4 regions of the Virgibacillus salarius genome follow, and region 4 is predicted to be linked to each of the others. Evidence: riboswitches for the same ligand, from Rfam matches in the RefSeq annotation. Region 4 holds a riboswitch; each other region holds the start of a gene.
The links. Region 4 has a riboswitch for S-adenosylmethionine ahead of ABDZ84_RS15430 (methionine ABC transporter ATP-binding protein). Riboswitches for the same ligand answer to the same signal wherever they lie in the genome.
Positions count from the first base shown of each region.

Region 1: linked by a shared signal. The riboswitch ahead of ABDZ84_RS17735 (methionine biosynthesis PLP-dependent protein) and the one ahead of ABDZ84_RS15430 (methionine ABC transporter ATP-binding protein) in region 4 are both predicted to bind S-adenosylmethionine.
Region 2: linked by a shared signal. The riboswitch ahead of ABDZ84_RS01520 (methionine ABC transporter ATP-binding protein) and the one ahead of ABDZ84_RS15430 (methionine ABC transporter ATP-binding protein) in region 4 are both predicted to bind S-adenosylmethionine.
Region 3: linked by a shared signal. The riboswitch ahead of ABDZ84_RS06375 (YezD family protein) and the one ahead of ABDZ84_RS15430 (methionine ABC transporter ATP-binding protein) in region 4 are both predicted to bind S-adenosylmethionine.

Region 1 covers NZ_BAAACY010000145.1:37,969-41,132, forward strand. Annotated here, with positions in the region: gene ABDZ84_RS17730 (anthranilate synthase component II) at 1-329, opposite strand, end outside; gene ABDZ84_RS17735 (methionine biosynthesis PLP-dependent protein) at 383-1,498, opposite strand; SAM riboswitch class I at 1,574-1,677, opposite strand; gene ABDZ84_RS17740 (ROK family transcriptional regulator) at 2,020-3,164, shown strand, end outside.
Region 2 covers NZ_BAAACY010000008.1:62,102-65,265, reverse strand. Annotated here, with positions in the region: gene ABDZ84_RS01525 (NAD(P)/FAD-dependent oxidoreductase) at 1-995, opposite strand, end outside; SAM riboswitch class I at 1,185-1,291, shown strand; SAM riboswitch class I at 1,373-1,476, shown strand; gene ABDZ84_RS01520 (methionine ABC transporter ATP-binding protein) at 1,549-2,580, shown strand; gene ABDZ84_RS01515 (methionine ABC transporter permease) at 2,570-3,164, shown strand, end outside.
Region 3 covers NZ_BAAACY010000043.1:29,236-32,399, reverse strand. Annotated here, with positions in the region: gene ABDZ84_RS06380 (glycoside hydrolase family 13 protein) at 1-1,010, shown strand, start outside; SAM riboswitch class I at 1,084-1,200, shown strand; gene ABDZ84_RS06375 (YezD family protein) at 1,295-1,456, shown strand; gene ABDZ84_RS06370 (bifunctional homocysteine S-methyltransferase/methylenetetrahydrofolate reductase) at 1,683-3,164, shown strand, end outside.
Region 4 covers NZ_BAAACY010000121.1:12,830-15,993, reverse strand. Annotated here, with positions in the region: gene ABDZ84_RS15435 (methionine ABC transporter permease) at 1-654, opposite strand, end outside; gene ABDZ84_RS15430 (methionine ABC transporter ATP-binding protein) at 644-1,675, opposite strand; SAM riboswitch class I at 1,780-1,890, opposite strand; gene ABDZ84_RS15425 (thioredoxin family protein) at 1,959-2,282, opposite strand; gene ABDZ84_RS15420 (toprim domain-containing protein) at 2,341-2,697, opposite strand; gene gcvH (glycine cleavage system protein GcvH) at 2,925-3,164, opposite strand, start outside.

The DNA.
Region 1 (3,164 bases), on a different contig from region 4:
TCATGGGTAATCATTGAAACCTTACCATGCATTGGTTGTTTGGCTTTTACAATACTAGCACCAAAGGCTTGAGCAATCGTTTGATGCCCTAAACAAATTCCAATTATTGGATATAGCGTATACAGTTTTCTTACAATCTCTAGACATATACCTGCAGAAGCCGGGTTTCCAGGTCCAGGAGAGAGCAATATGCTAGATGGGTTTAATCGTTTAATGTCTGCTATTGAGATTTCATCATTGCGAGCGACATATACTTGCTGGTTTAGCTGCTTCATATATTGTACAAGATTAAATGTGAATGAATCATAATTATCGATGACTAATATCATGTAGTTACCTACTCTCTTATAAACACTTCATGCGTTATTATAGCAAATGTAGGTTAATAAGCATATGTATCCACTTCAATTAATGCTTGTTTTAAATCCTCTATTAATTCATTTGGTTGTTCAATTCCAACTGAAAACCGTAGCAGTTGGTCGTCAACACCACGCTTTATTCTTTCATCTCTAGGTATGTCAGCGTGAGTTTGTGTTGCTGGATAAGTAATAAAACTTTCCACCCCTCCTAAACTTTCAGCAAAAATGATAAGCTTCAAACTTTGAAGGAAAGGATCTATCCATTTACTTTTTCGTAAGCGAAAAGATAACATACCACCTCTTCCTGGATATAGAACATTATCAACCATTGGATGCTCTTGCAAAAAGGATACGATAAGCTTTGCATTGGCTTCATGTTTTTCCACCCGAAGCGCTAGTGTTTTTAATCCTCGAATTAATAGCCAAGAGTCAAAAGGTGATAGCACAGCACCTGAAGCATTGTGGTAATTGGCTAATTTTTCAGACAAGGATTTACCTTTTGCCACTACTAATCCAGCGAGTACATCGTTATGACCACCAATGTATTTCGTGCCACTATGAATGACGATATCAGCCCCTGACTCAATTGGCCGTTGAAGTAGCGGGGTCAGAAAAGTATTGTCAACAATTAATAGTACATTATATTGGTGCGCTAATTCCGCAACTTTTACAATATCTATCTCTTGCATTAGGGGATTTGTAGGTGTTTCAATAAAGATTGCTCTTGTTTTCGAGGATATCAGTCGCCGCGTTTCTCCGTCATTCTTGAAATCTGTATATGTTGTCTGAATTTGATATGCAGCGGCGTAATGCTCTAATAATCGGTACGTTCCTCCGTATACATCACTCGTTACAATGAGTTCATCCCCAGCATTAAAAAGAGAGAATACTAATTGAATGGCTGCCATTCCAGAACTGCAAGCATACCCACTGTCAGCGGATTCCAATTTAGCGATTCCTTCCTCTAGTAAGGTTCTTGTAGGATTTTTCGTTCTTGAGTAATCATAGCCTGATGATTGTCCCAGTCCGTGGTGCTGGTAGGCAGTTGACAAATAAATAGGTGCGCTAACTGCTCCAGTAGCTTTATCACTCTTATTTCCTAATTGTACTAATTCTGTTTCAATGCTTCTTCGTGACATAATATCCATCCCTTCATTCGATGAAAAAAGCCTCTTCTAATTAAATAAGAAGAGGCTTACATCATTCGGTTACTCTTCCTATCTGCATGCTTTCGAGCATCTGGAATTGGCACAGTTCTCTTTATAAGTCTGTTGCCGAGGCTTCAAAGGGCCAGTCCCTCCACCTCTCTGGATAAGAAAATAGTTTATGTAATTTTTAAAATAGATTACAGTTGTTTTTGCTATTTGTCAAGGGAAACTTAGGGATTTACTCCAATGTACAGTTTACAGCATTTAGATAACATGGTTTCATCTGAAGATAAGTGGAAAATAAAAGCAGATACGAAATATCGCAAGAAATAAATTAGTTAAAACATTCTAAAAATTAGTTGACTAATTTTTCTCGCTAATCTATACTATTAATAACTTCACAGGAGAAACTATTTGGTTAAATACTGGAAAAATATAATAAATAGTAAAAAATCAATGGAAAAAGCCATTTAATTCTGGTTATTAATTACATGATGTTAATAGGTGATCAAATGAAAATTAAGAATCAAGATTTTTTAAAAAAAGAAAATAGAAGTTTAGTCTTAGAAATAATTCTTAATCAAGGTCCGATCTCACGTGCCGAAATTGCCAAACAAACGTCGATGAGTCCTACTTCTGCTTCTCGAATTGTTGCATCATTACAAGAAAATAAGCTAATAAGAGAGATGAATATGTCTAGCGAAGGAATTGGCAGGAAGGCCACTTATTTTATTCCAAATGAACATTCTGTATTCTCAATTGGTGTTGAAATTGACCAGAAAGTTATTCGGATCGGTTTAATGAATTTTATAGGAAAGTTAACCATTCTGAAGTACTTTGACTATCAATCAATAGATCCAGTGGCAACAGTTCAATTTATAGCAGACCATATATTACAAATGATTGACGACGAAAATCTTACATCGGATCAAATTGCTGGAGTTTGTATTGGCTTACCAGGACTTATTGAGAATGACAAAGGTGAGGTGAAATTATCTGCGCAATTTGATTGGAAAAATATCCCTTTACAAGAGATGGTTGAAGAGAAAGTAGGCTTTACCGTATTCGTGGACAATGAATTAAAATTGAAAGCGCTTGCTGAGTATATTAGTGATCCTGAACCAAAAAAAGCGTATATGGCAATGATTGGTTTTGGTAGTGGGGTAGGTTCTGCGTTAATAAAGAAAGGAGAAATCTATCGAGGTGAAGGAAACTTCTCAGGAGAAATCGGACATACTATCGTTGATCCTTATGGAATTTATTGTCCATGTGGGAATTTTGGCTGTCTCCAAACGTATATTGCTGAAAAGTTTTTGTTAGATGAAGCATCTAAAACAAAAGAGATTGAAAATATTCAGGCCTTAATCATTGAATATGAAAATGGAGAAAAGTGGGCAAGAAATATAGTTGATAAAGCAATTACCTATGCAGCAATTACGATTAATAATGTTGTTTGCGTATACAATCCAGATTCCGTCGTTCTTGCTGGTAGTTTAATTGAAAGGTTTCCGCAAATTAAAGATCAAATTATTGAAAAGTGTGAGAATCAGATGTGGGCACCTGTCATGAAGACATTTCAATTACGCACTACAAAAACGGGAGAAGATGGCGTTGTGATAGGAGCTGCCATGATTGTACTACAGCATTTTATAAAAAA
Region 2 (3,164 bases), on a different contig from region 4:
TGTGAAGATACCCTTGCTTTTGCTGTTGCATCAGGTTCTAATAATAGTTTTGCTTGATTAACGGCATTCGCTGCATCTACAAATGCTCCAGCAATTAAGTGTACCTTCCCATCAAACGATAAGATATCACCAGCTGCATAAAGACCTTCAATGGAAGTAGCTGATTTCGAGGTTCCTTTTACAAAGAAATCCCTTTCTATTTCAATATTTAAAGGGCTTTCTTTAATAAACGTTAATTCTCGTTCATAGCCATAGCTAATGATAAGCGCATCTGTTTTCACTTCTTCTTCTTGATTTGTCTCGTGGTTTCGTATTTCCACGGCTTCGATTTGATCGCCTTGTGCATTAGCATGCAACTTCTCAATGGTTGAATTAAAATGGATGTTAGCTGTAGAATTCATGATTTGCGAAATATGTGCTTCATGTCCTGTAAATTCATTTTTACGATGCACCATATGTAGCTGCTTAGCTATTGGTTCTAATTCGTTAGCCCAATCAATGGCTGAGTTTCCCCCACCAGATATGATAATGTTTTTATTTTTGAAATGCTCAAGACTTTGTACGGTATAATGCAGATTTGTTACCTCAAATCGATCTGCACCTTCAATATCAATTTTAATTGGATTTAATATACCGCCACCAACTGCAAGAATTACTGTTTTACTTAAATATTGATTACCAGAATGGGAAGTTAATACAAATAGGTTATCTTCATTTTTCTCTATTTTTGTAACTTTTTCGTTGAGAATGACTTCAGGATCGAATGTCAATGCTTGCTCTGCCATTTGATCAATTAAGGTAGCTCCAGTTACAGGAGTTAATCCACCTACATCCCAAATCATTTTCTCTGGATATACGTGTACCTTACCACCAAGCTTTGGTTGATATTCTATAATACGAGTTGATAAATCCCTCATGCCACTATAAAAAGATGCATATAAACCTGCTGGTCCACCACCAACAATAGTTACATCTGTAATATCTAAATGTTGCATATTATAATTACCTCCTTCGCCATTGATGATAATGAGAATCATTATCACTATGACTAATTATACAGAATTTTTTTAGTAAAGCAATAAACGGTTAGAAAAATAAATGACAGGTTTATAAAAAATTTTCAAATAGTAATTGACAGGATGTCGCAAGCGTAGTATTGTATATATCAATTACAAAATATAAACTTCTTATTCAGAGAGGTGGAGGGAATTGGCCCTTTGAAGCCTCGGCAGCGGACTTTACAAAGTACTGTGCCAAATCCAACAAGTCATTTGTGCTTGGAAAATAAGAAGAGAGCGCCAATAGATATGGAAATCTCTTCTTACAAACAAGGAGGGATTTTTTTATTCGGAACAAAATTTTATAGCGTAACTTCTTATCCAGAGAGGTGGAGGGACTGGCCCTTTGAAACCTCGGCAACAGACTCTATGAAGTACTGTGCCAAATCCAGCAAGCTAAGAGCTTGAAAGATAAGAAGAGGATAGTATATGGATGCCTCTTCTTAACTGAAGAGGCATTTTTAGTACAGACATAAAGGAGTGATACATCATGATTACGTTTGAACGTGTAAGTAAAATTTATAATGGAAAGCAACAACAAATAAAGGCATTAGAAGATGTGAATTTGCACATTGAAAAAGGTGAAATCTTTGGTGTTATCGGTTTTAGTGGTGCTGGGAAAAGTTCCCTTATTCGTTGTGTGAACCTATTAGAACGTCCCTCTTCGGGAAAAGTAACGGTTAATAATCAAGATTTGCTAAGCCTTTCTCCAAAGGATCTACGTGAAGCTAAACGAAGCATCGGGATGATTTTTCAGCATTTTAATTTATTAAATGCTAAAACAGTATTCGCAAATGTAGCGATGCCGTTATTACTTGCTAATGTACCAAAAGATGAAGTGAAGCGTCGGGTTATAGAACTACTAGAGTTTGTTGGATTAAAAGATAAAGCAGATAATTATCCAGATCAACTATCTGGTGGACAAAAGCAGCGTGTAGGAATTGCTCGTGCCCTTGCTACGAAGCCAAAGGTATTATTATGTGACGAAGCAACTTCAGCACTAGATCCAGAAACTACGAAATCAATTTTACAGCTGCTAAAGAAGATAAATGAAGAATATAACCTAACCATTTTGATTATTACGCATGAAATGGGGGTTATTCGCGAGATTTGCGATAAGGTAGCGGTATTGGATGAGGGGAAAGTAGTAGAAGCAGGTTCCGTATTCGAAGTGTTTGCACAGCCAAAGACAGAGATTGCACATAAATTTGTACGGTCTGTGATGCATGATGATATTCCTAGATCCGTATATGAGCTGTTAAAAGTGCTGGATCAACGTCAGAAAATTTATCGAATTGTATTCCTTGGGGAATCGACGGGACGACCGCTATTATCAGAAATTGCTAAGCAATATGCGGTTGATGTAAATGTGTTATTTGGCAGTATTACGGAGCTACAGGGAACACCATTTGGCAATTTAATCGTCAAACTAGATGGTGATGAAAATGAAATAAATCGTGCTATCATGCATATTCACCAACAGAAGGTAACGGTAAAGGAGGTGCTAGCAGATGTTAGTTAATGGTCAACAAATTGTGGAAGCATTATGGGAGACTATTGTAATGGTTGGCGTTTCCTTGCTTTTTTCGTTTGTAATTGGTCTAATCTTAGGGATTTTACTTGTTGTCACAAGAAAAGGTCATTTATGGGAAAATAAAGCAGTTTTTACCGTATTAAATGCCATTATAAATGTGTTCCGATCTATTCCGTTTATTATCTTAATGGTTGCTGTCATACCATTTACTCGTTTGGTAGTTGGAACTTCAATTGGAACTGCGGCAGCTATTGTTCCAATGATTTTATATGCTGGCCCATATATTGCTCGATTAATAGAAAATTCACTACTAGAGGTTGATCCAGGTGTGATGGAGGCAGCACAGGCTATGGGTGCAACACCTAAACAGATAATTATGCGCTTCCTTATTCCAGAAGCGCTTAGCTCCTTGTTATTGGGTATTACGATTGCCACCATTGGACTCGTAGGTGCATCTGCCATGGCAGGTGCAGTAGGGGGTGGAGGCCTTGGCGACTTAGCTATTACTTACGGATATCAACGCTTTGATACATTGGTTATGATTATCACCGTAGGGATTCTCGTTATTATGG
Region 3 (3,164 bases), on a different contig from region 4:
AGGATGTACTAGAAAAACAGGAGCAATCAAGTTATACGGATTGGTTTCATATAAAAGATTTTCCTATCCGTACGGAACCAGTACCAAATTACGATACGTTTGCTTTTGTATCGACAATGCCCAAATTAAATACAGAAAACGCTGCAGTACGAAATTATTTATTACAAGTGGCTCGTTATTGGATTAAGGAATTCGACATTGATGGCTGGCGCTTAGACGTTGCTAATGAAATTGACCATTCTTTCTGGAGAGACTTCCGTCGTACAGTTAAAGAGGCCAAACCAGATGCCTATATTTTAGGTGAGATTTGGCATGATTCAATGCCTTGGCTACATGGAGACCAATTTGATGCAGTTATGAATTATCCATTTACAAACAGTGTCATTGATTTTTTTAGCAAAAATGAAATAAAAGCATCTGACTTTACAGCGTCAATTTCAACATTACTGCATATGTACCCACGAAATATTAATGAAGTAGCCTTTAATCTCTTGGATAGTCATGACACGCCTCGCGTGTTAACATTAGCAAATGGTAATGTAGAAAAAGTAAAATTAATGTATTTATTTCAACTATCATTTGCGGGAACACCCTGCATTTATTACGGTGATGAAATTGGCATGCAAGGTGGTGAAGATCCTGGATGTCGCTCATGTATGGAATGGAACACCAACAGGCAAAATCTTGAACTATTTCAATTCATTCAAACACTCATCACATTGCGAAAAACAGATCCCCTTTTTGGCAATTATGGTAATTTCAGATTTATTTATGATGATAATGAAGCAAATCTTATTTGCTATGAAAAAAGGAATATAAATAGGCGCCTAGTTTTTATTTTACACGCAGGAAAAATGAAAACAAAGCTTAGCATCCATTCTATCATGGACGAGACTAAATCTATTAGTGAATGGTTCCTATCAAAACAAGGAATGATCAGGAAAGCATTGGATTCTAAAACCGATCCATTAATAATACAGCCACTTAGCTATCGTATTTTTGAAATGTAATAATTTTTTAAAATTTTCTCTTGACAGTCTATTTACTTTCTAAGATAATGAGTACAATCAAAACTTCATAATTTACCTATCGAGAGTCAGGGGAGGAAACTGGTCCATTGATCCTGCGGCAACCATACTCATTCAAAAAGAGTAATACGGTGCTAAATCCAGCAAACGAAAGTTGTTTGAAAGATGGGAACTGTAATGTATAAGCCAATCAAACCTCTTTCAATCTGAAAAGAGGTTTTTATTTTTTTCTCTAACTATTTTGGTGATTTAAAAGGAGGGATCAGATGGCACAGATCGATGATACGAAAATAAACGATATTATTTCAGCAATTCAAAGGGTCGAGTTTGGATCATTAGTAATTACGGTTCATGAAGGAGAGGTTACACAAATTGACACAACGGAGAAAAAACGCTATCCATTAAAACCAAAAGTAAAGAGAAAGTGATAGGAAAATAATTCTTTCACTTCTTTCATTATTACTCCACTTTGTTCGTATGTTGCGCTTATTGGAACACCAATGGCCATATTTGCAAAGTCGAAGTAAAGCTACTTAAATAACTTTCGCTTATGCTGATTAGACGACTAAAGGCACCCACTTGAAGAAGAATATATTCTTCGTATTAGTAGGGTGTCTTTTTTTAAATAAAAATTGGAAAGGAGTGTGATGAGAGATGGATTTATTAACTGAATTAGATAGAAGAATCCTTATTGGTGATGGTGCAATGGGGTCTTTACTTTATTCCTATGGAGTGGATCACTGCTTTGAAGAATTAAATCTTACATTAGAAGAACAAATTGCACAAATTCACCAAGCATATATTCATGCTGGTGCTGATTTAATTCAAACAAATACGTATGGTGCCAATTATATTAAGCTCGCCAGATATGGATTAGAGGATCAAGTAAAAAAAATCAATACAGCCGCTATAAAAATAGCAAAGCAAACGGCTAGTGAGGATGTATTTGTGCTTGGAACGATTGGTGGTATACATGGTACACAAACACTTCAAGCCACGAATGATGAAATTAAGAGAAGCTTTAGAGAACAGTTATATTGTTTACTATTGGAGGGGGTAGACGGTCTAATCTTAGAAACCTACTACGATCTAGAAGAGTTGACAACTGTACTTGAAATAGCTAGAGAAGAGACAGCGCTACCAATTATAGCGAATGTATCCATGCATGAGGCAGGTATACTACAAAACGGCATCCCTTTACCAGAGGCATTACAACGGTTACAAAACACAGGAGCAGATATTGTCGGAATTAATTGCCGCTTAGGTCCATTTCATATGCTTGATTCTTTAAAGGAGGTCCCTTTACTAGAAAGGTCATTTCTTGCAGCTTATCCAAATGCTAGTCTTCCTGCATATCGTGACGGAAAACTTATCTATGAAAATGAGCCAGATTATTTTAAAAGCTGTGCCAAAGATTTTCGTAATGAAGGGGTAAGGCTTCTTGGAGGATGTTGTGGAACAACTCCCGCCCATATTCAAGCAATTGCAGAGGGCGTTAAAGATTTAGAGCCGTTACAGGAAAAAGAAGTAATTCCTAAAGCAGAACCGATTGAAATTCGTAATAGTCCAATAGATAAAGAGCCCCGCTTAATAGATATGGTAAAGCAAAGACATTCTATTATCGTTGAATTCGACGCACCGAAACACTTAGATACGGAGGAGTATTTGGAAGGGATTAGAGCTTTAGATAAAGCAGGTATTGATGCAATTACACTTGCTGACAATTCATTGGCAACACCTAGAATCAGCAATATAGCAATCGCTGCAAAAATCAAACAGGAAATTGGTATCAAACCACTCGTGCATTTAACTTGTAGAGATCGCAATTTAATCGGATTGCAATCACATCTAATGGGATTACATGCACTTGAGATCAATGAAATCCTAGCCATTACTGGAGACCCTACTAAAATAGGAGATTTCCCTGGGGCAACATCGGTTTTCGACCTAACATCACTTGACTTAATTAAACTCATAAAACAATTTAATCAAGGTTTGTCATTCTCTGGTAAATCACTTAGACAACCTACTAAGTTTCAAGTTGGTGCGGCCTTTAATCCCAATGTTGCAAGACTAGATAAAGCTGTTAAGAGAATGGAAAGAAAAATAGATCGAGGTGCTGATTACTTTCTAACA
Region 4 (3,164 bases):
CTTTCTTGATACATAATCGCCAATAAATTGAAATAGAAAAACAATGCATACAATAATGATGGAACATATAAGTACAACATCAAAGTCCCTACGTTGAAAGCCAGAGTAGTAGGCGTAGCTGCCTAATCCACCTGCACCAATTGCACCTGCCATCGCTGTATAACCAATTAATGCAATAGCTGTTACCGTAATACCCGAGATCAATGCTGGCATTGATTCAGGTAACAATACTTTAAAAATAATCGTACTGGTCTTTGCTCCCATTGCCTTTGCAGCCTCAACGACACCTTTGTCAACCTCTCTCAGTGCTATTTCTACAAGCCTTCCATAAAATGGAGCTGCGCCAATAATTAATGCTGGTAACGCCGCGTTTGGACCACGGATAGTTCCAATTAAAAAGTTAGTAAACGGGAAAAGCAACAAAATCAATATAATAAAGGGAATAGCTCGAAATACATTTACTACCGTCGCTATAACAAGATTTAATAACTTATTCTGCCAAATTCCACCTTTTTGAGTAAGGAATAGAAGCAATCCTAACAATAACCCAATAATAAACGTTCCAACTAAAGCAATGATCGTCATATAAAAAGTCTCATAAGTTGCTTCTATAAAATCTTCTACTTTAATATTTGGTAATAAATTAGTTAGCATCGTGGATAACCTCCAATTCTACGGAGGTTTCTTCACGAACAAACGAAATAGCTTTGTTCATATCTTTTTCATTACCGTCCATTTGAATAAATAAGGTTCCATAGGCACCAGCCTGTGTTTGCGTTATTTTCCCTTGTAAAATGCTAATGTCCACACCATATTTTTTTATAATTTGACTAATTAATGCGTCGTTCGTTGTTTCTCCAACAAAATGAAGTCTGATTAGCTTTCCATTTTGATAACGGTTCATAACATGTGATATATCACTATCTTCCTCGTCAGACCCCATAATTTGTTTGACGAACTTTTTAGTAACAGTTTGCTTTGGATGTAGAAACACATCGAGTACATTCCCTTGTTCTACAATCTTTCCATTTTCCATAACAGCAACTTGATTACATATTTTTCGAATCACTTGCATTTCATGTGTAATAAGAATAATAGTTAACCCTAAATTTTTATTAATATTAACAAGTAAATCTAATATTGCGTTCGTCGTTTCTGGGTCAAGTGCCGAAGTTGCTTCATCACATAATAAAACCTTTGGCTTATTTGCCAAGGCACGTGCAATACCGACTCGCTGCTTCTGACCACCACTTAGCTGGGCGGGGTAGGATGTTTCTTTTCCCGTTAACCCAACTAGCTCAATCAATGTTTTTACACGATTATCCCTTTCCGCTTTAGGAATCCCAGCTATTTCCAAAGGAAAAGCAATATTATCGGCAACAGTTCGCGACCAGAGCAAATTAAAATGCTGGAATACCATCCCAATATCTTGCCTTACTAATCGAAGTTCTCGTTTATTTAATGTCGTAATTTCCTTGTTATTCATTGTAATTCGACCACTGGTTGGTTCTTCAAGGCGATTTAATAATCGAACGAACGTACTTTTACCCGCTCCGCTATAACCAATAACACCAAAGATGTCTCCTTGATCAATCGAAAGGGTCAAATTATCTACAGCTGCTGTATTGCTTTTGTTTGAAGTAAAGACCTTACTCAAACCCTGTATCGATATCACACGTAATCCTCCTTTTATTTACATACATTTGTATTATGTCCTTAAATACAATTAAAAACGCCTTTCTGTAAGAGAACAGAAAGACGTTTGTTTGCCTTTTCGTCCCCTCATCTATCAAAGCCTAGGCTTTGCAGGAATTAGCACCTTTCAAGCATGATAGCTTGAAGGTTGCCGCGGTTTCATAGGGCCAGTCCCTCCACCGCTCAAGATAAGAGTTTTCAACTATTTAATTACGATAAAAGATATATTAGCATGCTGTATAAACAATGTCAACGATTTTCAGCTAACTATTCTTAAACATTTCCGGCTTATAATCTAATAAATATCGATAAATATTAGGTATGGAATGAAATGCGTACACTTTTTCTACAATTCGATTATCCTTCTTAACAACAAGACACGGTACACTTTCTATTTGATTATCCTGCATAAATTCTGGATACAAGGATGCATTCATCTCATAAAAAATGTCTTCTTGATGTACAGACTCAATTTTCTTTAGCATGGACCTTGCTAAATTGCACGTACCACAAAAAGGAGTAAATATATAAAGAAGGTAGTGGTCTCTTTTCAAAAGTTCGGCTGTAATTTGTTGCAAACATATCACCTTATTTAAACTCATTCATAGTGCTTGCTAAGTCCTACCCATTACTTTTACACCTTGTTTAGATTAAGAAAATCGGATTAACAGCGATTCGTTTACTCACTAATACTTGAGCTAAAATATTTTCAGGAGTTGTTGCTACTTCTCGATATTCACTACTAACATAGATGTGTTCTGCATGTGGTAGTTCTCTTGCCAATTGCTTTCGCAGTTTTTGGCCTGATTCATCCTCATCTACTAAAATGTAGACGTCTTTATCATCTAATGCGTAATCCTCTAACATTTGATCGAATCGTTCAACACCTAATGTTCCATTCGTACATATAATCGTTACATCGTCAGTAATAACCTTTCTAATTTGCTTTTTATCTGTTAAGCCTTCTACGATAATAATTTTTTCTAATTCGTCAGTTATCATCACATAGCACTCCTCAGTAAATCAAGCGGAAGGTTTTAATATCGCTCACTTCTACTATGTTATCAGTAGTTGTCTTTTCGAAATGTGACTTTCCTTTATTATATGATGAAATGTAGTTATTTAGTGATACGTCCAATTCGTAATGTTGAGCAATTAGTATAGCTGTAAAAACATGGCTGATTCCAACCAAAGGTTGTTTATCAGCCATTTATTTTTCTGATATGCAATTAGTCTTGATTTACGATCTCATCATATGCATCAGCAGATAATAAATCATCAAGCTCTGTCTCTTCAGATGGTTCAATCACGACCATCCAAGCTTTCTCGTAAGGAGATTCATTTACGAATTCAGGGCTATCCTCTAGCTCTTCATTCACTTCAATAACCTTACCGCTAATTGGAGCATATAATTCAGAAACTGTTTTCACTGATTCTACACTACCAAATGGTTCATTTACTTCTAATTC